3 regions of the Bittarella sp. HCP28S3_D9 genome follow, and region 3 is predicted to be linked to each of the others. Evidence: riboswitches for the same ligand, from Rfam matches in the RefSeq annotation. Region 3 holds a riboswitch; each other region holds the start of a gene.
The links. A riboswitch is a leader RNA that binds a small molecule or an ion and turns the genes downstream of it on or off. The one in region 3 is predicted to bind cobalamin.
Positions count from the first base shown of each region.

Region 1: it holds a riboswitch for cobalamin, as region 3 does, so the genes downstream of both, ACTNAU_RS10430 (immunoglobulin-like domain-containing protein) here and ACTNAU_RS00860 (ribonucleoside triphosphate reductase) in region 3, are expected to answer to the same signal.
Region 2: it holds a riboswitch for cobalamin, as region 3 does, so the genes downstream of both, ACTNAU_RS05005 (hypothetical protein) here and ACTNAU_RS00860 (ribonucleoside triphosphate reductase) in region 3, are expected to answer to the same signal.

Region 1 covers NZ_JBQHTP010000020.1:10,101-17,393, reverse strand. The annotation lists gene ACTNAU_RS10450 (DUF2752 domain-containing protein) at 530-955, shown strand; gene glyA (serine hydroxymethyltransferase) at 1,355-2,611, shown strand; gene ACTNAU_RS10440 (replication-associated recombination protein A) at 2,715-3,998, shown strand; gene ACTNAU_RS10435 (MFS transporter) at 4,072-4,578, opposite strand; cobalamin riboswitch at 4,759-4,998, shown strand; gene ACTNAU_RS10430 (immunoglobulin-like domain-containing protein) at 5,142-7,293, shown strand, end outside.
Region 2 covers NZ_JBQHTP010000006.1:45,452-52,744, reverse strand. The annotation lists gene ACTNAU_RS05015 (energy-coupling factor transporter transmembrane component T) at 1-734, opposite strand, end outside; gene ACTNAU_RS05010 (DUF4430 domain-containing protein) at 731-2,071, opposite strand; gene ACTNAU_RS05005 (hypothetical protein) at 2,169-4,619, opposite strand; cobalamin riboswitch at 4,767-4,972, opposite strand; gene ACTNAU_RS05000 (iron chaperone) at 5,162-5,533, shown strand; tRNA gene ACTNAU_RS04995 (tRNA-Gly) at 5,647-5,720, opposite strand; gene ACTNAU_RS04990 (EamA family transporter) at 5,905-6,345, shown strand; gene ACTNAU_RS04985 (nuclease-related domain-containing protein) at 6,538-7,293, opposite strand, start outside.
Region 3 covers NZ_JBQHTP010000001.1:187,285-194,577, forward strand. The annotation lists gene ACTNAU_RS00850 (sensor domain-containing diguanylate cyclase) at 1-775, opposite strand, end outside; gene ACTNAU_RS00855 (anaerobic ribonucleoside-triphosphate reductase activating protein) at 1,144-1,833, opposite strand; gene ACTNAU_RS00860 (ribonucleoside triphosphate reductase) at 1,830-3,932, opposite strand; cobalamin riboswitch at 4,069-4,259, opposite strand; gene ACTNAU_RS00865 (Mbeg1-like protein) at 5,041-6,165, opposite strand; gene ACTNAU_RS00870 (putative bifunctional diguanylate cyclase/phosphodiesterase) at 6,419-7,293, shown strand, end outside.

The DNA.
Region 1 (7,293 bases), on a different contig from region 3:
GGCGGGGGCGGATTTGCAGATTTTATCTGTCGTAAAATGGGGTGCGCCCCAACCGGCGGTTGGAGAGGGTCGCGAGCGCAGCTCCCCAAAGCTGTGCCGACCCCCCGTTTCGAGGCTGGCCGGGTTTGGCATTATAAGGGCGTTCGATTTCCCCGCTACGAGTTGGGCGTTTGCACAGGCGGCGGTAAAAAAATGCGGCCCGCGGCAGGGGGCGGCGTGCCCCCCCTTTTGCGGCTCTGCCGCCGGGGAAGTGGGACAGACCTGACAGGCAGGAGCGCTGTTGCATCGGGAAATTTTGAAATGGAAGAACCGTTCGGAGCACAGTTGAAAGGATACTTTATCCACCCACAGTTGGCAGAGAAAAGCCCTGCCGCCCGGTAAGCAGCCGGGTCCCTCGCCGATTTTTGCCCTGCTGGAAACCCGCCGCGCCCCTTTGCCAGCGGGGCCGTTTCATGGTAAAATAAAAAAATCGGCCGCCCGCTGCTCTGTGCTGGGCGGCCCGGAAAAACGAAGGAGAGGAGGTCTGTCCGTGAACCGTGTCCCATCCGCCCTCCGCCCCAAAAACCGCTGGCTGGTCTGGCTCATCGTCGCCCTCTTTGCGGTGGAGGTGGTGCTGATCCTCACCGGCCACTACCAGTGCCCCTTCTATGCGATCACCGGGGTGCCCTGCCCCGGCTGTGGCCTCACCCGCGCCGGGATCTGCCTGTTGCAGCTGGACTTTGCCGGTGCCTTCGCCCTCAACCCGGCCATCTATCTGGTGGCCCTGACGGCGGGGTTTGCCCTGCTCTCCCTTCTCCTCAAAAAGACCTGGCACACCCAGGTCTGGCCCTACGGGGCGATGATGGTGGGGGTGCTGCTGATCTACGTGGTGCGCATGGCCCTCTATTTTCCCCACACCTACCCCCTGGTCTGGAACGAGAGCGCCCCCCTCTTTCAAATGCTCGTCGGCCGCTAGGGCCCCCGCGGCACCTGTTGTCCCGCCCTTTCGCTTCCCCGGTGAAAGGGGGTGGAAAGCGCAGCCGGACGGCAGAAGGGGGCCCCATCAGGCGGCTGTGGCCGCGCCGGTCTGTGCGCCGTGGCGATGGCACGGGCGTAGGGGACATCCTCTGCCTGTCTGTGCGGTTTTGCCGGCCCCGCCCCTTCCCTTTGCGGCCGTGCGCCCTCACTCTGCGGGGGGACGGCGGATGGGGCGGGGGCGGTTCTGGCCGCATCCGCCCCACTTTGGGCAAACGGCGCCCGGTGAGAGGCCCGGCGGTCTGTGCGCCGCCTTGTGCTTTTGGGGAAATCGGGGTATACTGGTTGATAATGCGGCCGCGGCCCCGGTTTGCGGCTTGGAAAATAGGAGGGAAGAACTATGTTTGCAGATATGATGGACACCATCGGCTTTGTGGGAAAGACCGATCCCGAGCTGGCCAAGGCCATGGGGCTGGAGCTGGCCCGCCAGCGCCGCAATTTGGAGCTGATCGCCTCCGAGAACATCGTCTCGCCGGCGGTGATGGCCGCCATGGGGAGCATCCTCACCAACAAGTACGCCGAGGGCTACCCCGGCAAGCGCTACTACGGCGGCTGCGAGTACATCGACATGGTGGAGACCCTGGCCATCGACCGGGCCAAGGCGCTCTTTGACTGCCAGTGGGCCAACGTACAGCCCCACTCGGGCGCCCAGGCCAACATGGCCGTCTACTTCGCCCTCCTCGCCCCCGGCGACAAGGTGCTGGGGATGTCCCTGGCCGACGGCGGGCACCTGACCCACGGCAGCCCGGTGAACATGTCGGGAAAATACTTTCAGTTTGCCTCCTACGGGGTCACCCGCGAGGACGAGCAGATCGACTACGACGCCCTGCGCGCCCAGGCGCTGGAGTGGCGGCCCAAACTGATCGTGGCCGGGGCCAGCGCCTACCCCCGCACCATCGACTTTGAGACCCTTGCGGGGATCGCCAAGGAGTGCGGCGCCCTGCTGATGGTGGACATGGCCCACATCGCCGGGCTGGTGGCCGCCGGGGAGCACCCCTCCCCCCTGCCCTGGGCCGACGTGGTCACCACCACCACCCACAAGACCCTGCGGGGTCCCCGGGGCGGCCTCATCCTCTCCAACGACCCCGAGTTGGGCAAAAAAATCGACAAGGCCATCTTCCCCGGCACCCAGGGCGGCCCGCTGGAACACATCATCGCTGCCAAGGCCGTCTGCTTTGGCGAGGCGCTGCAGCCCGCCTTCAAGGACTACCAGCGCCAGGTGGTGAAAAACGCCGCCGCCCTGGCCGCCGGCCTCACCGAGCGGGGATTCCGCCTGGTCTCCGGCGGCACTGACAACCACCTGGTGCTGGTGGACCTGCAGAACTTCGACCTCACCGGCAAGGAGTTTGAGCGCCGGCTGGACGAGGTCTACATCACCGTCAACAAAAACGCCATCCCCTTTGACCCCAAGAGCACCTTTGTCACCAGCGGCATCCGCGCCGGCAGCCCGGCGGTCACCACCCGCGGCCTCAAGGAAGCGGACATGACCGAGATCGCCGAGCTCATCTACCTGGCCGCCGCCGACTTTGCGGGCCAGGCCGACGCCATCCGCCAGCGGGTGGGGGCCCTGTGCGAAAAATATCCCCTCTACCTCTAAAAAACAGGGGAGACTGTGTTACAATAGCAGATGGGCCGGCGGGGAGAAGCCCGCCGGCCCATCTGTTTTGACTTCACTTTGCAAAAAACAGGAGGAGACCGCCATGCCCTTGGCCGACCGCATTCGCCCCCAGACCCTCGACGAGGTGGTGGGCCAGCAACACCTGCTGGCCCCCGGCTCGGTCTTTCGCAACATCGCCGACTCGGGGCAGATCCCCAACATGATCTTTTACGGCCCTTCGGGGGTGGGGAAGACCACCGTGGCCCGCATCGTGGCCAAGCAGGCGGGGAAGGAACTCCACCGCCTCAACGGCACCACCGCCTCCACCGCCGACATCAAGCAGATCATCGCCGAGCTGGACACCTTCTCCGGCGCGGGGGGGATTCTCCTCTACCTGGACGAGATCCAGTACCTGAACAAAAAGCAACAGCAGACCCTGCTGGAATTTTTGGAGGACGGCTCCATCACCCTCATCGCCTCCACAACCGAAAACCCCTATTTTTACGTCTACAACGCCATTCTCAGCCGCTCCACCATCTTCGAGTTCCGGCCGGTGGAGCCACAGGAGGTCAAGCGGGCGGTGCTGCGCGCCTTTGAGAAGATGGCGGGGGAGATGGGCTACCCCATCCACTGCCCCGACGAGGTGGCCGACTACATCGCCCAGAGCTGCGGGGGGGATGTGCGCAAGTCCCTCAACGCGGTGGAGCTGTGCTGCAACGGCACCGGCTTTGACGAGGGCGGGGAGGAAAAGACCATCACCCTGGAGCGGGCGATGCAGGTGGCCCAGCGCTCGGCCATGCGCTACGACCGGGACGGCGACGCCCACTACGACGTGATGAGCGCTCTGCAAAAGTCGATCCGCGGGTCCGACCCGGACGCGGCCGTCCACTACCTGGCCCGGCTGCTGGCGGCGGGGGACCTGCCCTCGGCCTGCCGGCGGCTGCTGGTGATCGCCAGCGAGGACGTGGGTCTGGCCTACCCCCAGTGTGTGGCCATCGTCAAGGCCTGCGTCGACAGCGCCCTGCAACTGGGGCTGCCCGAGGGGCGCATCCCCCTGGCCCAGGCCGCCATCCTCATGGCCACCGCCCCCAAATCCAACTCGGCCAACCTGGCCATCGCCGCCGCCATGGCCGACGTGGAGGCGGGCCGCTACTCCGACGTGCCCGCCTCCATCAAAGACGCCCACTACGGCGGGGCGGCCAAGATGGGCCGCGGGCTCAGCTACCGCCTGCCCCACGACTACCCCGACCACTATGTGGCCCAGCAGTACCTGCCCGACAGCCTGCGCGGCCGGGTCTACTACCAGTACGGCCCCAACAAGACCGAGCAGGCCGCCAAGGCCTACTGGGACGGGATCAAGGCCCGCCACAAGGAGGGGGAGAAGTAGCCCCTTTCCAGCAAAAAAGCCGCCCCCGCCGCAACGCGCGGCGGGGGCGGCTTTTGGCTGCCGAAAAACGGGGTCATTCCTGGGGATCTTCGCCCTTTTGGCGGGCCTCTTCCTCGGCCTTGAGGCGGGCTTTCTCCTCGGCGTCCCGGCGGCGGGCCTCCTCCTTCTCGGCCTTGAGGGCGGCCACCGCGGCGTTGGCCTCTTCCGAACCGGCGATCATCACCTTGCCGTCGATGTAGACGATCTCACCCTCCTCGACCTGGCTGTACCCCTCGTAGTCAAAGTCGTCGGGTTCCTCCCGCTCCTCCTCGGGGAGGATGTCCAGGTCGTCGTAGGTGATGGCGGCCTGCCGGCGGCGGGCCTCCCGCTCCTGCTGGGCCCGCTCGGCCTTCTCCTCCTTGCGCTCCCGGTGGGTCTGGATGGAGTACCAGACCATGGCCACAAAGAAGAGCAGCAGCAGCACGCTGAAGGCCAGGAAGATCCACTGCCAACTGCCCCACTGGGCCAGCGGGGTGCGCACCAAAAAGAGGACGCAGGAGATCAAAATGAAGAGGATGGCTATTGCAACAAAAATTCCCATGGGGGAGATCGCTCCTTTTTCGTTTCAAGTCGGCGCCCCTTGCTCGCCGGGATCGATATTTTTTATCATACCATGAAACCGGCCGCAAAACAAGGAAGGCCGTCGATTTTGCGGGGAGGCCGCCCCCTGCCGAAAGGGGGAAAAATCGCTTGGTCAGGCATTGACAATTCCAAAAAATGCCTGTATCATAGGGGTGTCGGTACAGCCTTTTGGCTGTGGAGGCGGCGGGCAAAAGCCCTGCCGCCGGACGGGGAATGCGGTGCAAATCCGCAGCAGCTCACTCTACTGTGAGAGGGGACGAACCCCGCAACCACTGGCGCGCGTTCTGGGCGCGCGCTGGGAAGGGCGGGGGGAGGAGTGGCGGCCAACAGGCCGCCCGCAGCCTCAAGTCAGGATATCCGCCGGCGCATTGGAACCTATCTTTCGGTGAGGAAAAGACGGTACAATAGTGCGCGGGGGCATGTCCTGGCCCCCCAATCATGTTTGTACGCTCTTTGGGGCCCGCCGAGTTTCGGCGGGCCCTTTCCTTTTTCCCCCGAAGGGAACAAAAAAGGAGAGAGACAATGACAAAACGACTGACAAGCTTGGTCCTGGCGCTCTGCCTGGCGCTGGGCGCCCTGCTGACCCCGGCCTATGCCGCGGCCGGCGCCCCTCGGGGCGGCGCCGGGATTAGCACCACCCTGCGGGTCGAGGGGTACGGCTTTACGGCGGTTGAGCCGACGGCCGTCACCCTGCCCGACACCTACAAATCCCTGCCCGAATACGGCCTCACGGCCTGGGCGGACAAGGACCCCGGTTTTTACACCCCCCTGCACCTGCTGGCGCAGTACTGCGTGGACAACGGCCTGAACCCGGCGGACGTTATCGACGCCACTCCCGGCTTTTTGCAGGACTTTTTGGACACCAACGCCGACGCCCCGACCGATGTCTATTTCATGTACATGGTCAACGACGCCTATCCCGCAAAGGACGGCACCGGCTACCTCATCGACGGCTGCCCCCTGGCAAATGGCGACGAGGTCACCCTATACGACCTCTGGTACAGTGCATACGCCGGCAGCCTCTACACCTATTTTGCCGGTGATAGCCTGACGGCCAACACCGGCGAACCCGTCTCGGTCACCCTCATGGGCACCGCGGGGATGAATGCCGCCGCGGCGTCGCCGGTCAAGGGGGCCACCATCCTCGCCTCTAAAGACGGCGGGGCAGAGGCCGAGGTGGGCACCACCGACGAAAACGGCGTCGCCTCCCTCACCTTTGACGAGGCGGGCCTGTACACCCTCTCCGCTGTCCGCAAGAGCAGTTGGTACGACAGCAAGGGGAATCCGGCTATCGACATCAGCCGCCCCTATGCCGAGCTGACGGTCACCGAGGTGACCTACACCGACGCCGAGGCGGTGGCCAAGGCCAAAGGCGAGCTGGATCTGGGCGACCTCTCGGCGGTGAAGGGCGATTTGACCCTGCCCACCGCCGGCAGCGCCGGGACCAGCATCGCCTGGCAGAGCGACAATCAAGCGGTTCTCGGCGACAACGGCAAGCTCACCCGCCCCACCGACGGGGTGGATGTGACCCTCACCCTTACCGCCACCATCTCCCGCGGCAACGCGAGCGACACCAAGGTCTTTTCGGTCACCGTCAAGGCCGTCACCGCCGACGAGGTGCGCGCCGAGATCCAGGCCGCGGTGGACGGGGTGAGCCTCTCCGCGACCACCGGCCTCTATGTGCGGGAGACCGATTGGGACAGCGATTACAACGACGTGCCGGTGGACAATATTGAGACCACCTGGCAGTTGCGGATGGACCGCACCGACATTTTGGTCGAGGTGGTCTCCAGCGGCAACGCCAACATCTCCGCTGCGGCGGGCGATGAAAATGGGAAGGTCACCTTCACCGACGAAAAGGTGCAGGGAGAGGTCACCTTCCGCTTCTCCAAGGCGAGTGTCCCCGGCGTCTTTTGCGAAAAGACCGTTCTGGTCACCGTGCCGGCGCACACAAAGACCACCCAGGAGCAGATCGACGGCGCCGCCGCCCTCTTTGGCGGGGCGGACGGATTTGCCCTCATCGGCCTGGACAATGCCGACGCCGACCACGTGGTGGGCCCGCTGAAACTGCAAAAGACCCTCTCCTCCTATGGGGTGAGCGGGTATAGCGACGTCGCGCTGAAGTGGGCGAGTGACAACACCGCTGTTATCGATCCGCCCTCCTACGGCTCCAGCTCGGTGAAGGTCAACCGGCCCGCCTACGGCGAGCTCGACGCCACCGTCAAGCTGACCCTCACCATCGACAAGGACAGTTACACCTCCGGCTCGGTCACCAAGCGGACGGTGGAGATTCCCCTCACGGTCCCCGCCGTCACCCAGCAGGAGCACGACGCCGCCCAGACGGCCGTCGATGCGGCGCTGGCGGGGGTCACCCTCGACGGCTTTACCGAGATGAGCAGCCTGGGGCTGACCGAAATCGACCCCCAGGCGCTGGAATTCGACATTCAGCTCAAGGATGTCAGCGACCTGATCAAGGCGGGGGTGATCGCCGACACCCCCGAGAACAGGGCCATGAGTTACCAGTGGTCCACCGACAGCGCGGCGGCGGATGGGACCAACTACCTCACCGCCAGCTATCTGCGCTGCAATGTCTACCGCAGCGTCGGCGCGCCCGACACCCAGACCAACCTCAAATTGACCCTCACCTACCAGGGGGTCAGCGCCACCAAGACCT
Region 2 (7,293 bases), on a different contig from region 3:
ATGCCGGTGCAGGCCGCGGCAAAGAGCCCCCCGATCAGCCCCAGCAGGGCGCCGTCTTGCCGGGTGAAGCGGAAGGTGTGAAAGCTGGTGCGGCCCTTGAGGCCGTAGCCGCGGGCCTCCATCGAGTCGGAGGTGGCGATGGCCGCCTCCAGCGACCAGGAGAGGAGGATGGACAGCTCCCGCCCAAAGACCCGCAGCCGGGACAGGGGGCCGCCCTGTCCCCCCCTGCCCAGGCAGCGCTGCCCCATGGACACCTCCCCAAACCGGGCTTTGAGCAGGGGGACAAAGCGGAGACAGATGGAGAGGGTGAGGGAGAGGGCGGGGGAGACCCGGCCGAAGAGGTAGACCACCTTGTCGGAGCGAAAGAGGGGCCCCATGCAGGAAAACCAGAGGAGGATGCCCCCCATCAACACGCCGGTGGCCAGCCCGTAGAGAAAGGCCTCGGCGGTCATGGGGTTGTCGGCTAGGTAAAAGAGGACGGTGGCCCCCCGGTGGTTGAAGAGGGGGTTGATCAGCGCCGTCAGCACCACCGCCGGCAGGAGGAAGAGGAGGGCCAGCCGCAGGGCGGCCGCCCCCCGCTGCAAGAGGGCGTAGAGAAGGGCCGAGCAGAAGGTCAGCCCCAACAGCAGCGGGTGGAGGGAGAAGACCGAGGCGACCACCAGGGCGGCAAAGTAGGCAAAGGTGACCAGGGGGTGGTAGCGGGCAAAGCCGCCCTCCCGCGGGGGGGCCCTCATCTGCCCCCCACGTCCTTGCCGAAGTCGCAGGTGTAGCACCAGACCAGGGTGTCCCCGTCCTTGAGCGGGTACTGGCTACACCCGTAGTTGGGGAAGGTGCCGTTCACCTTGTACATCCACCCGCTGCCGCTGCCCACCTGTTTTTCATAGAGGTGGCCGATCCCCTCGATATAGGCGCTGCCATAGCCCGACTGGCTCTGAAATTCCATCTGGATGCGGTGGCTGCGGGTCACCCGCTTGAGCACCTCAAAGGCGCTCTCCCCCTCCTGGATCTCCACCTTGGTGGGGGGGAGGATGACCCCGTTTTGGGGGATGTAGGGGCGGAGGTTGTCGTCCACCTGGTCGAGTTTGTCCAGCAGGGCGGTGCAGACGATGGAGACGGTGACGGTGGAGGTCTGGGGGGTGCTGTTCCCCCCGGACGGAGCGCCCTGCGACGAGCCGGCGGAACTGCCGGCGCTGCTGGGGCCCGACGGGCCGGCGGGGGTGGAGGAGCTGCCGCCCGCGGGGGTGGTCGAGGGGGCGGAGGGGGCTTCGGGCTGCTCCCCCTCCCTGCTGGGCTGGTCGGGAGCCTCCTCCCCTGTCGCGGGGAGGAGGACCCAGCTCCCCCCCTCCCCCAGGGAGAAGGAGAGGGCCCCCTCCTCCGCCTGCACCGGGCCGGCGTATTCCAGCGCGCCGCCGGTGTAGCGGTAGAGGGCGGCGTAGGCCGTCTCCCCCCCTGTTTTCAGGGAGAGGTCGGCCTGCACCGGCAGGGCCCCGTTGTGGCAAAAGGCGAGGGTGAGGGCAAAGGAAGAGCCCTCTTTCGCCTGCGCTGCCAGCAGTTGGGCGATCTCATCGCCCTCCGACCCGCCGGCGACCACCTGCAGGTTGACGGGGGCCGCCTCCCCCAGCTGGTCGCAGGGGAGGGACCAGGTCAGTTCCCCCGCCCCCTCGACGGAGAGGGTGCGGGTCAGGGGCGCGCCGCTCTCGGCGGCGGCCTGCAGCTCCTGCGGGGTCAGGCAGGTCTGGTTGGCGCCCTCGGCAAAGCGGGCACCCTCCTCCGCCAGGGCCTGGGCGGCGGCTGCCCGCTCCTCCTCGGTGGCGCTGTCGCTCTGGGCCAGGGTCTGGGCGCTCTCCAGCGCATGGCGCAGGGCGCCCAGGGCGTTCCAGGAGTATTCGCCGGCGGCGTTCCCCTCCTGGGCGCCGTCGAGAAGGGCCTGGGCGGCCTCGATCTGCGCCCCCAGTTCCCCGCCGCGTTCGGCCGGTTCGATGGTGGTCAGTTTGAAGATCCCCGCCGCGGCGAGGAGGGCAAAAATGCCCACAACGGCCCACAGGCGGGCCCTTTTTTTCCAGGTGCTCATCGGCATCTCCCCCTTGGTTTGGTCCGTGCACGCAAAGGGCGACCGGCGACGGGGCCGGTCGCCCTTTTCAGCGGGTGGGTGCGAACAGATAAGGCGGTCAGACCCGCCGGCGGCGCTTGCAGGCGAGGGCCAGCGAAAGGGCGGCCAGCGCGGCGGCAAGCAGAGCTGCCGGAGCGGAGGCGTCGGCGGTGTTGGCGCTGGCGTCGCCATTGCCCCCCTCTGCGCCGGACTCATCCAGCAGGGCGGCGGCCTGCTGGGCCACCTCGTCGGCCAGCCGGCCGTTTTGCAGGTACTTTAGGTCCCCTTCCAGGATGCCGTCGCGGTAGCCCTGGATCTCCCGAGCGATCGCCAGCAGCTCGGCGGCGTTTTCGGCGGTGACGGGGATGGGCTGTCCGTCCTTCATCAGCAGCTGGGCGGTCATCAGGTTGACCAGGTCCACCTTGGCCGGGCTCAGGTGCTGCTCGATCTCGGAAATTTTGGCCAGGTCGGCGGGGAGCAGCCCCTCCAGCGCCCGGTCCAGCTCCTGGATGAGGGGGCGGCTCTCCAGGGTGATCTCCGCCCCGCCGAGTTTGTCGGAAATCAACTGGGCGGCAGCGGCCATCTGCTCCTCGATGGCGGCCACCCGGGCGCGGCTGTCGGCCAGCCGCTGCCAGTTGGCCAGTTTTTCCCGCTGGGCGTCGGGGAGGGCCTCATAGCGCGATTGCAGGCTGTCCACCGCGGCGCGGTCGCCGGAGGTGAGGGCGGAAAGGGCGGGCAGGGCGGCGATGTCCTCGTCCAGCTTCTGGACGATCGCCTCCTGGCGCAGGGCCTCGATGGCGGCCGCCGCCCTTTGCAGGGTGTCGGCGCCGGCGATCTGCGATTGCTCCTGGGCGGCGAGGGCCTCGTAGGCCGAGAGCAGGGCGCTCACCTTGTCCGCGTCTTGCAGGGTGAGGGACGGGAGGTCGAGAGAGGCGATGCTCTGGTTGATGCGGGCGATGGGGTCGGCGGTGGAGAGGGCCAAGATCTCCTCCAACTTGCCGTGGTTTGTCACCTTGGCCTGTTCGGCGGCGGAGAGGGCGCGGTAGCGGGTCTCCACCCGCCGGGCCTCCGCCAGGTTGACGTAGCGGTAGGAGCTGGCGTCGGGCAGCCGCTCGATCTGGCGCTGCACGTCGGCGGCGGTGATGGCGGTATCCCCCTTGTTGCCGTAGCAGTAGAGGTAGCCAGCGTCGTTGTACCAGACCAGCGAGCCGTTGGGGGCGATGGCGATGCTCTGGGTGCAGTACTGGCGGCGGCCGATGCCCGGGACCACCTCCACCTGGGGCGCGGTCTGGCCCTCTTTATCCTTTAAGATGAAGAGGTTGTCGGAAGACTCGTTGGCCACGAAGTAGAGATAGACCTGGTTGCCGTTTTCGGCGCTGGCATAGGCGGTGGTCAGGGCGGCGGAGCCGGCGCTGTTGACCGCGTCGGTCTGGTAGAGGGTGATCATGGTGTTTGTGTCGACGACAAAGACCGGCATCTGCGCGCCAAAGCTCTGGCCGGCCAGGTAGAGCCGATCGTTGTAGATGACCGGGGAGGACTGGGTGTCGCCCCCCGAGATGCCGGCCGTCCACTCCCGCAGGCTGGCCTGGTCCAGCTTGCCGTCGGCGAGCAGCTTGTAGCTGCGCACCGCCGCCCCCGCCGTGGGGTGGCCGGAGGAGAGGTAGACGCGGCCGTCCTTTTCATAGTAAAAGGGGGTGGAGCGGGCGTTGTAGCCGCTGGGCAGCGAGAAGGTGTCGGCCACCGCGCCGGTCTTGTAGTTGACCGACCAGACGGTGCTGGAGCCGGCGTAGTTGGCGTCGGTGAAGAGGGCGTAGTCCCCGGCAAAGGCCACGCCGTTTGTGTTGAAGCCGGCGTCGGAGGGGGAGGCGACGGTCCAGTTTGCGGCCTTCACCTCGGTGGAGCTGGCGGGGTTTTCGTCGGCGGTGTCAAAACAGGCGTAGACCCCGCCGGTGCGGTAGGAGCCGGTGAACACCCGCCCGTCGTGGCAGGTGACCGGGCTCTGCACGGCCGAACCCGGCAGCTCCTGGGTGACGTAGAGCTGTTCGAGGGTCTCGGCGTCAAAGGCGCGCAGGAAGTTTTTCTGCACCCCGGTGGCGTCGGCGTCCAGGTTGTTGATCTCGCAGGGGACGAAGATCTTGCCGTCCCCCGCGCCCAGGATCATGGTGTACTGGTTGTGGGCCGCGCCGAAGACCGGGGCGCTGGCCACCTCCTTGCCGCTGCCCAGCTCGTACTTGCGCAGGCGCTGGAAGCTGTAGCAGTAGACGTAGTTCCCCAGGATGACGGGGGTGCTCGACGAGTCGGTCCAGGTGCTGGAGTCGCCGGTCTGCTTCTCCCACTTGAGCTCGATTTCGGCGGCGGTGGTGGGGGCCTTGGCGTCGGAGACGCCCTTGAGCCCGTCGGCTCCCAAAAACTGGGGCCAGCCCAGTTCCGCCGACGGTTCTGCCGCCAGGGCGGGCAGGCTGCCGGAGGCGCAGAGGCAGAGCGCCAGCAACGCCGCTGCCGCCCGCTTTTTTACAGAGATGTTTCCCATTTTTTCTCTTCCTCTCGATGGTTGCGGGGGATGGGCGGCCGGGGAGGACAACAAAAAAAGACCGTCGTCCGACGGTCTCTCGTGCAAAAAGGGGCGGGCGCAGGGCAGCCCAGCCTGTTTTGGCACTTTTGTCCTCGGCCGGAACTACTCATACACCCTGTTGCGGCAGGTCTCCTGACTCGGATGTCTCCCTACTCTCCAACCCGCCTTCCCAGGTCCAAAAGACCCAGTGGCGGCAGCAAAGCTGCCGTTGGATTTCGCCATCCTCACAGTAGCGGCGACTGTCACGGATTTTCACCGTGTTCCCTTTTGCTCCGCCCCAGAAGGGGCGGACCACAACAAACCATTTTATTTTGATGAGACCACTATACCACGGCCCGGGCCCACAAGTCAATTGAAGGGGGGATTTTGCCGCAGATGTGCGCCCGGCCGCGGGAAGGCCGGTCCATTTTTCCCCGCTGGGCGGGCGGTCTTTGGCGGCGGCTGGATAACGGCGGGGCGGCTGTGAAAAATAAGGAGGAGGAAGGGAGGGGGAGAAACGAATGGACGCATTCACAGCGTATCTGGAGGGGCTTGAGACGGTGCAGCAGCGGGCAGTCCTCGGCGGGGTCCTGCGCTGGGTCGGGGAGACGTTTCCCGACTTGACCCCCAAAATTGCCTGGAGCCAGCCGATGTTCACCGACCACGGCACCTTCATCATCGGCTTTAGCGCCGCCAAGGCCCACCTGGCGGTCGCCCCGGAGAGGGCCGGAATCCTCCGCTTCTCCGGCGCGATCGAACGGGCGGGGTACCGCCACAGCAAGGAGCTCATCCGCATCCCCTGGGGACAGGCGGTGGACTTTGCGCTGCTGGGGGAGATCATCCGCTTCAACCGGGAGGACAAGCGGGACTGCACCAAATTTTGGCGGGGGTAAACCGCCCTCTGCCCCTGCGCGCCGGTTTCCCCCACCGGGGTGGGGGGGGGAGGACGACCCGCGCAGGGGTAGAGAAAAAAGCCCCGGCGCAGACGCGCCAGGGCTTTTTTGTTTGGAGCAGGCGATGGGAATCGAACCCACAACCTCAGCTTGGGAAGCTGATGTTTTACCACTAAACTACGCCTGCACCTGTAAGTGCTTTACTATTATAGTACGGCTTGGCCCCAAACGTCAAGCCCCGGGCGAGAAATTACAAAAAAATTCCCGATCCCCACCCCTTCGACAGGGCGTGGGACAACTGTGGAAAAAAGGGCGTTGTACTTGGGTGAAAAAGGTGCTATTTTAGAGGGGAGAAAGAGGGGAGTCGCGAGATGAAAGAGGCAAAGGGGGAGAAGCGGGTGTGGATTTTGTACGCGGTGCTGTCGGCGGTGTTTGCCGCCCTCACCTCGATTTTGGCCAAGGTGGGCATTGAGAAGATCGACTCCAACCTGGCCACCGCCATCCGCACGGCGGTGGTGCTGGTGATGGCCTGGGGGATCGTCTTCCTCACCGGCGCCCAGGCGGGGCTGCGGCAGATCGGCGGGCGCAGCCTGGTCTTTTTGGTGCTGTCGGGGCTGGCCACCGGGGCCTCCTGGCTGTTTTACTACAAGGCCATCCAGATGGGGGAGGTCTCCCGGGTGGTGCCCATCGACAAGTTCAGCGTGGTCATCACCATGGTGCTGGCCTTTGTCTTTTTGCACGAAAAAATCACCCTGAAGACCGCCCTGGGCGGGGTGCTGATCACCGCTGGGACCTTTGTCATGATTTTGTGATCCGGCCGGGCGGACGAGGGGCGGACCCCGTCGGGGGCGCCGAAGGCGGGCGAGCGGACCGCGGCAACAGGCGGGGGAGAGGGGATGCCTTCTCCCCCGCCTGTTTCTGCGCCCTTTGGGCGCTGGAGGGGGGCGCCCTCTCCCCGCAAACTGCGCCCAGGGGGCAGAGAGGGACCGCGCCCTCCCCCGCCGTCAATCGGCGTTTTGCGTATATCGGCACCTGGGGAAATGGGAGCAGCCCCAAAACTGCTCTCCCGCATGCGCCCCTCTGGTGGCCGTTCTGAGGACGAGTTTGCCCCCGCATCTCGGGCAGACTTTATTGGCCGACGGACTGGCGGGTGAATGGTGCTTTTTGTGTATATTTTCGATGTGCGACCGCTTTTCGGAATCGCCCGCTTGCGCCAGTGGGGCCAGCCGGTCGTACAGCTCATCGATTTTTTGGGGTTTGAGCTGGCTGCCCAGCCCTCTTGCCGTCTGGGCTATATCGGACAGGACGTCGTATCGGTTGACGACGCGGTGTTCCCGGCTGGTCAGGCGGATGTCTTTTAATGTGCAGCGATCGCTAAAGACGATATAGGAGAGAAAGGGGACAAAATCCTCCTGTAAAAACGCCTTCAGCCATTTCAGATGCACCTTGTTCTGCACGATCGGGTTGAGAAATGAAACTTTTTTTGCACGGCCCTTCCCCGCGGGCAGGGTCTGCGTCCAGTATGAGTTGGTTTCGGTGCCAAAGATCCACCCGCTGTAGTTTTTTGATTCAAAGACATATATGCCCGACTCGTGGAGGAAAATGACGTCTATCTCTGTTTTTCCCCCGTCCTGCTTTGGCAAATAGCAGTTGAAGAGGAAGCGCTTGTAACCCGGCAGTTGCCGCAGGCACCGGTAAGTATAAAACTCGCCAAGCAGCCCCTTGTCCCTTCGGACGCGCCAGTAGGGGTTGCGGGTTTG
Region 3 (7,293 bases):
AGCAGCGGGAGCGCAGCTTCTGGGTCTCCCTTTTGTGGGCGCTGATGTCCCGCAGCACCCCCAGCACGCAGGTGCGGCCCCCCGGGCCCTCCACCGGTGCACCGGAGGCCGAAAACCAGCCCCCCTCGTGGCCGGGGAAGGCCCGTCCCTCCAGCTGCACTTCGGCGGGGCCGGCGCTCTCCCCCCGGCAGATGGCGGCAAAGGCCGCGGTCCCAGGGCAGCCGCTCTCTTTCAGGGCGGCCAGATAGCCCTCCGCCCGCCAGATGCCGCCCCCCGCCCGACCGGGGCGGCGGTCGCAGAAGGTCATCACGTCCTCCGCCCCGTCGTACTCGAAGGCCAGCCCGTCGGTGCAGCGCAGCAGCACCTGCCGCCGCTCCCGCTCCCCCTCCAGCTCCCGCTGCATCTGCCGCCAGCGGCCGACGTCCAGGCAGAAAAACCGCCAGCGGCGCGGGGCCTCCAGCACCCCGCACCAGCGCAGCCAGCGCAACTGGCCCGCCGGGGTGTAGCAGGGAAAATCGGCCTGCACCCGCCCCGCCCGCCGGGCCCGGGCCAGTTTGCGGGCGGCCAACCGCCGCCCCTGGGCCCCCAGGAAAAACCAGGGGTCCTCTCCCTGGGCGCGGGCAAAGGTCTCCGGCGCGCAGTCTAGCAGGGCCAGAAATCCGCCGTCGGGCGACCAGTGGGCCCTGGCCTGTCCCAGCTGCAGCCGGACCAGCCCCCCCTTGACCCCCCGGGCAGCCGCCGCCAACAGCGCCTCGCCGCTCATCCTCTCGTTCACCCGATCTCCTCCTTTTGCTGTGAACGCCCAACTGGGTCTCCTTCCCAATATAGTCAGAGGAGCTGTAAAAATATGGCGTTTTTTGTCCCTCGACCGCCCCCGTGCGGAGACGGCGGACCGCTGCCGCCGGCCCCGCCCAGATCCCTGGCGGACGCCGGGGAACAGGGGCGCCTTTCCGCCCTGCGGCGGCTTGGGCGGCAGGGGGGACGGGTTGGGCCCTCCCCTTTCTCCCCTTTCTCCCCTTTCTCCCCTTCCCCCCCTTCCCGCCGACCCCCATCCCGCTGCGGCCGGGCGGGAAGAGACGGCAAAAAGGCGCGGGGGAGCGTTGCCGCTCTCCCGCGCCGGGGCCGCATATCAAACAGGCCTGTCTAAAAGGTGAGGCCGGGCTGGACGGCCCGGAGCTGGGGCTCCACCGCCCGCACCTGTTCGTGGGTGAGGAAGGGGCGCTCCAGCAGGGGGAGGTGCCGCTGCCGGGCGCAGGCGGGGGTGCGAAAGAAGTTGAGCCGGTAGCGGGGCAGCGGGGGCAGCTGCCCCGCCAACTCCACCAGCGCCCCGGCGGTGAGCCCGGGGTAGAGGGTGGTCCGCGCCTCGCAGGGGATCCCCTTCTCGGCCAGTTGGCAGAGGGTCTCGCGGGTGGCGTCGTACCCCTGTTCGGGGGGGACGCCGCACACCTGGAGGTACTGTCGGCGGGGGGCCTTCCAGTCGATGGCCAGGTAGTCGCAGAGCCCCGCCTCCGCCAGGGCCAGCACCCGCTGGGTCTGGCGGCCGTTGGTGTCCAGCTTGACCCGGTAGCCCATGGCCTTGAGGGCGGCCAGAAACTCCTCCAGATCGGGCTGGAGCAGCGGTTCCCCGCCGCTGACCACCACCCCGTCCAGCAGCCCCTGGCGCTTTTTCAAAAAGGCCTCCACCTCCCCTTCGGGCAGGCAGTCGCCGGGGCCCAACAGGTCGCGGTTGTGGCAGTAAAAGCAGTCGGTGTCGCAGCCGCGGGTGAAGAGGACGCAGGCCAGCACCCCGGGGAAGTCGATGGTGCTGGTGCGCTGGATGCCGGCGACCCTCACTGGGCGGCCGCCCCGGAGAGCTCGCTCTCTTTGATGACGTACTTGACCCGCTGGCGGTACTCCTCCTTCTTGCCCTTGTGGAAGTTCTGCACCGGGCGGAGGTAGCCCACCACCCGGCTCCACACCTCGGTGGCGGCGCCGCAGTCGGGGCAGCTGTACACCTCGCCGCTGATGTAGCCGTGCTCGGGGCAGACCGAGAAGGTGGGGGTCAGGGAGAGGTAGGGCAGCTTGTAGTTGGTAAAGGCCTTTTGCAGCAGGGCCTTGGCCACCTCGATGTCCCGGATCTGCTCGCCCAGGTAGAGGTGGAGCACCGTGCCGCCGGTGTACATGCACTGCAGGTCGTCCTGCAGGTCGAGGGTCTCGAAGATGTCGTCGGTGTAGCCCACCGGCAGCTGGGTGGAATTGGTGTAGTAGGGCACCTCCTCCCCGGCGGTGAGGATGTCGGGGTAGCGGTCCCGGTCGAGCTGGGCCAGGCGGTAGCTGGTCCCCTCGGCGGGGGTGGCCTCCAGGTTGTAGACGTGGCCGGTCTCCTCCTGGAAGCGGGTGATGACCTCCCGCATGTGGCCCAGCACCCGCAGGGCGAACTGCTGGCCCTCGGGGGCGGTGATCTCGCAGCCCAGGAAGTTGCGACAGGCCTCGTTCATCCCCACCAGGCCGATGGTGTTGAAGTGGTTGAACCAGTAGGAGCCGGTGCGAGCCTTGACCTCTTTGAGGTAGTGGGCCGAGTAGGGGTACATCCCGTTTTCGGTCTGCTTTTCAATGGTCTTGCGCTTGATCTCCAGGCTGTTCTTGGCCAGTTCCAGCAGCCCGTCCAGCCGCTGCATCAGGTCCTCCTCGTCCTGGGCCAGGTAGCACAGCCGGGGCAGGTTGAGGGTGACCACCCCAATGGAGCCGGTCATGGGGTTGGAGCCGAAGAGGCCGCCGCCCCGCTTGCGCAGCTCGCTGGTGTCAAGGCGCAGCCGGCAGCACATGGAGAGGGCGTCCTCGGGGGAGAGGTCGGAGTTGATGTAGTTGGAGAAGTAGGGGATGCCGTACTTGCAGGTGATCTCCATGAACTTGTCCACCACCGGGCTCTGCCAGTCAAACTCCTTGGTGACGTTGATGGTGGGGATGGGGAAGGTGAAGACCCGGCCGTGGCGGTCCCCCTCCATCATCACGTCGCAGAAGGCGGTGTTGAGCAGGTCCATCTCGGCCTGAAAGTCGCCGTAGCAGGCGTCCATGGGCTGGCCGCCGATGACCACGCACTCGTCCTTGAGGGTGGAGGGGACCACGATGTCGAAGGTCAGGTTGGAGAAGGGGCACTGAAAGCCCACCCGGGTGGGGACGTTGAGGTTGAAGATGAACTCCTGCAGCGCCTGTTTCACCGAGGCGTAGTCCATGTGGTCGTAGCGGATAAAGGGGGCGCAGTAGGTGTCAAAGGAGGACCAGGCCTGGGCGCCGGCCGACTCGCCCTGGGTGGTGAAGGTGGAGTTGACGATCTGCCCCAAAAAGGAGCGCAGGTGCTTGGCCGGGCCGCTCTCCACCTTTCCGGGCACCCCGCCAAAGCCCTGCATCAGCAGCTGGCGCAGGTCCCATCCGGCGCAGTAGGGGCCGAAAAAGCCCAGGTCGTGCAGGTGCAGGTCCCCCGAGGTGTGGGCGCGGCGGATCTCCTCGGGATAGATCTCGTGGAGCCAGTACTGCTTGGTAAAGGCCTCGCGGATGTAGTTGTTCATCCCGTTGATGGACTTTTGGGTGTTGGCGTTCTCCTGGATCTTCCAGTCCATGTCGTCCAGGTACTGGGAGAACATGTCGATGGTAGCGCCGATGAGGGCGTTGGCCTCCCGCGCGCCCTGGCGCTTCTCCCGGTAGAGGATGTAGGCCTTGGCGGTGCGGGCGTGGCGGTTTTCGATGAGGACCTTTTCCACCATGTCCTGCACCTCCTCCACGTCCAGCACGCCGGTGCGGGACGTGGCCATCTCCACCACCTGGCGGGAGAGCTCCTCCGCCCGCTGCCAGTCGTCTCCCCCTACGGCGGCGGCCGCCTTGAAGATGGCCCAGGTGATCTTCTCCGGATCAAAGGGGACAATGTCCCCGCTGCGCTTGCGAATCGACTCGATCATCGTATTGTGTCCTCCCATCAAAGTGGTTTCAGAAAACCGCTGGAGACGCCCAGAGCGCTGAAAAGCCCCTGCCGGCCAAAGGGCAGGGGCGCGACAAAGGTCACTCACCAGAGCCCGCTTGACGCCATACACCGTGGCAGCGCGCGCACAGCGGGCAGGTATTCCGGCTCGGATTCCACGCGCGCCCCGCCTTCCCAGCTCCCGGGGAGCCAGTGGCAGTTGGGGCGCGCTCTCTCCTTACGGCGGCGGGACCGCGCGGGCTTTTCACCCGTCTTCCCTGTTGCCGCCCGGCCCGATGACAGGCCGGGCACCCGCGTGCTTTCGTTTCCATATCTAGTTTGATTCTGAAACAGATTGGTCAAATCATACTACATCTTGTGCACCCAGTCAACCGTCATTTCGCCGATATTGCGGCGATAAAGTGCCACAACAAGCGCGTTTTGAGAGGGGGCCCGAAGCGCCGAGGCGCATGGAGAAGCCCTCGACGGGGTTTGGGCAGAGCGTCGGGGGGAAAGGCCCATTTCACCCCGCCCCAACCAGGGGGCAGCCGCTTCCCTCCCACAGGGGCGCCGGGTGGACCCCCCGCCCGGCGGAAAAGGGAAAACGGGTGCAGGGGCCGGGCGGGCCGCCAGATGACAGGAGAATCCGCCGCCTGCAACCCAAAGAGCCGAAAGGCCCCGCCGGTCTTTGGGTGCGATCTCCCCTTCGCGCCTCCCACAAAAGGAGACGGACACCCGCCTCCGCTCCGCCGGCCCTCTTGAAAGAGAAGACCGACGCCCCCTGCAGGGAAGCAAGCCCCCCTTCCCGGCGGCGACAGGGGACCGAGCCGCAGACGACCCCGCTCCCCGCCCCGGGGCAAGAGGGTCCCCTACTCCAGACGCCGCTCCGGCCCACGCCCCGGAGCGGATGGTATGGAAGTTCTCCCGGCAGAAAAGGGAAAACGGGTGCAGGGGCCGGGCGGGCCGTCAGATGACAGGAGGAGCTGTCGCCCCTCCGCCCTGGCCCCCTTGACAGAGAAGTCCGCCGCCCCCGCCGGCCGCAGAGGCGACTGCAAGGGCCTTTGCTCCCCGGCGGTGGCAGGGGATCCCCGCCCCGGGGCGAGGGTCCCCTACTCCAGACGCCGCTCCGGCCCCTCGCCCCGAGGGTGGGCGGTACGCAGGTTCTCCCGCGCCGAGCGAAAGAGGCCGCCCATCACCTGGCCCATCAGGCGGCGGGTGTCCTCATCCACATTTTTGAGGGACTGCAGCACCGCCCCGGCGCTGTGCAGCCAGTCGCCGGAGAGCTCGCCCACCGTCTTGGCCTGGGTGCCCGCCAGCAGCTGGTAGAGGGTGTCAAAGAAGGTGGCCCGCTCCTCCCTGCTCATCCCGGCCACCCAGTCCTTGAGGGTCTTGTCGATGAACTTGCTGCTGGCGCTCACCTCGTCGAGGCAGACAAAGCCGGGGCCCTTCACCTCCCAGGAGTAGAGGTCGTGCTGCATCAGCCCCACCTGGCCGCTGTGGACCACCGTGTAGGCCTCCTCGTGTTCCAGCAACATCCCCACCACCGAGGACTGGGGCAGGTAGGTGTGCACCCGCTCCCGCACCGCCCGGTAGCCCGGGCCCTCCAGCACCCCGCCGTCAAAGCCGGGGCCGTCGTTGTTCTGCACCCAGAGCAGCCGCTCTTGCACTGGGGCCGGGGCGAAGGCGGCGGCGTAGACGGCCAGGTTGCCCCCCTTGGAGTGGCCCCCCACCCGCCAGGTCGCCGGCCCCCGCTCCACCGCTTGGCAGAGGTAGGAGACCGCCTCCCTCTGGGCGGGCACCGGGGTGGCAAAGCCCATGTTAAAGTCCTCTTTCCAGCCCACCAGGGTGTTGTCGGTCCCCCGGAAGGCGGCGAATCCGGTGCCGTCGCCGGGCAGGGCGCAGAGGGCGGAAAACTGCTTTTGCTCGTCGGCGTCCACGTCGTTGACATAGCCCCAAAGGGGCATCTCGCCAAAGCGGGCGCTGGCAGCCAGGGCCCGCAGCAGGTCGCGGTCGCGCGCCCACATGGCCTCCGTCTGGCGGGCAAAGGCCGGGGAGAGGAGCCGCTCCGCCGCCCGGCGCAGGGGAATCGCTCCCCCCTCCCCCAGCGGGGGGACCACCCCGTCAAAGGGGACGTAGGACAGCCGGCAGAGGATGAGGTCGTCCACGCAGGTAAAGGGCGCCTGGTCAAAGCGCAGGTCGCCCCGCCATTCCAGATAGTCAAAGATGTTGGCCAATGTATCCACCCTCCCCGCGCCCCACGCCACATCTCTCTCCGGCGCGGGGCGCGCTTTCTGCCTTTCATTATACCCCTTTTGGCGCCCTTTTCCAAACAGAGGGGCGGCGGGGGGAGGACGGCAGTGGATTTTCATTGCCTTTTTTGCAGTTTTCGACTATGATGAACGTATCTTTACAGTTTTGACATATTTTATCCTTTGATTTTTGATTCTTGATTTTATTCTTTGCCCTGCGGGGCGGCGGAGGGATCACATGCGCTGGGACATCGCGCCGGAATGCGTTTCGGCAGTCATACTGCTCATCATCTGGGGGTATTCCCGCCGGGGCAGCCCGCTGCCCAGCTTAAAAAACCGGGTGTTTCAGGGCTGCCTGATCGTCACCTTTTTGGCGGTGTCCACCAACATCCTCTCTACCCTGCTGCTGATGCGCCCCGACCTGGTCCCCCAGTGGCTGGTCTGGGGGGTGACCACCCTCTATTTTGTCTGCACCCCCTTGATGGGGCTGGCCTATTTCCTCTACTCGGCCGCCATCCTCTGCAAGGGGCAGCCCATGTTGCGCTGGGTCTTTGCCGGGGGAATCGCCCCCGGCGCCCTCTACGCCCTGCTGGCCCTGGCCGACCCCCTCACCGGCAAGCTCTTCTCCATCACCCCCGAGGGCGGCTACCGGCAGGGGGAGTGGATCGCCCTGACCTACCTGCTCTTTTACGCCTACTGCGCCGCCAGCATCCTGCTGGTGCTGCGCTTTCGCCGGGCGGTGGAGCGCTCGACGAGGACCATCCTCCTCTCCTTCCCGGCGGTGGCCTTCGTCGTCATTTTGGTGCAGCAGTTCTACCCCACCGTCATCCTATCGGGCTCGGCGGCGGCCTGCGCCCTGCTCATCATCTACCTGCACCTGCAGAACAAACAGATGTCTCTGGACTCCCTCACCGGCGCGCCCAACCGGCAGGAGCTGGTCAACCTCATCGACCTGCTCCTCTTTGAAAAGCGGCTGCCCACCTTCACGGTGGCGGTCCTCTCCCTGCGGGACTTCAAACAGATCAACAGCCGCTTCGGCCAGTCGGTGGGGGACCTCTTTTTAAAAGAAGTCTGCGGCTGGCTGCAGCGGCTGGCGGGGGAGAAAAACGTCTT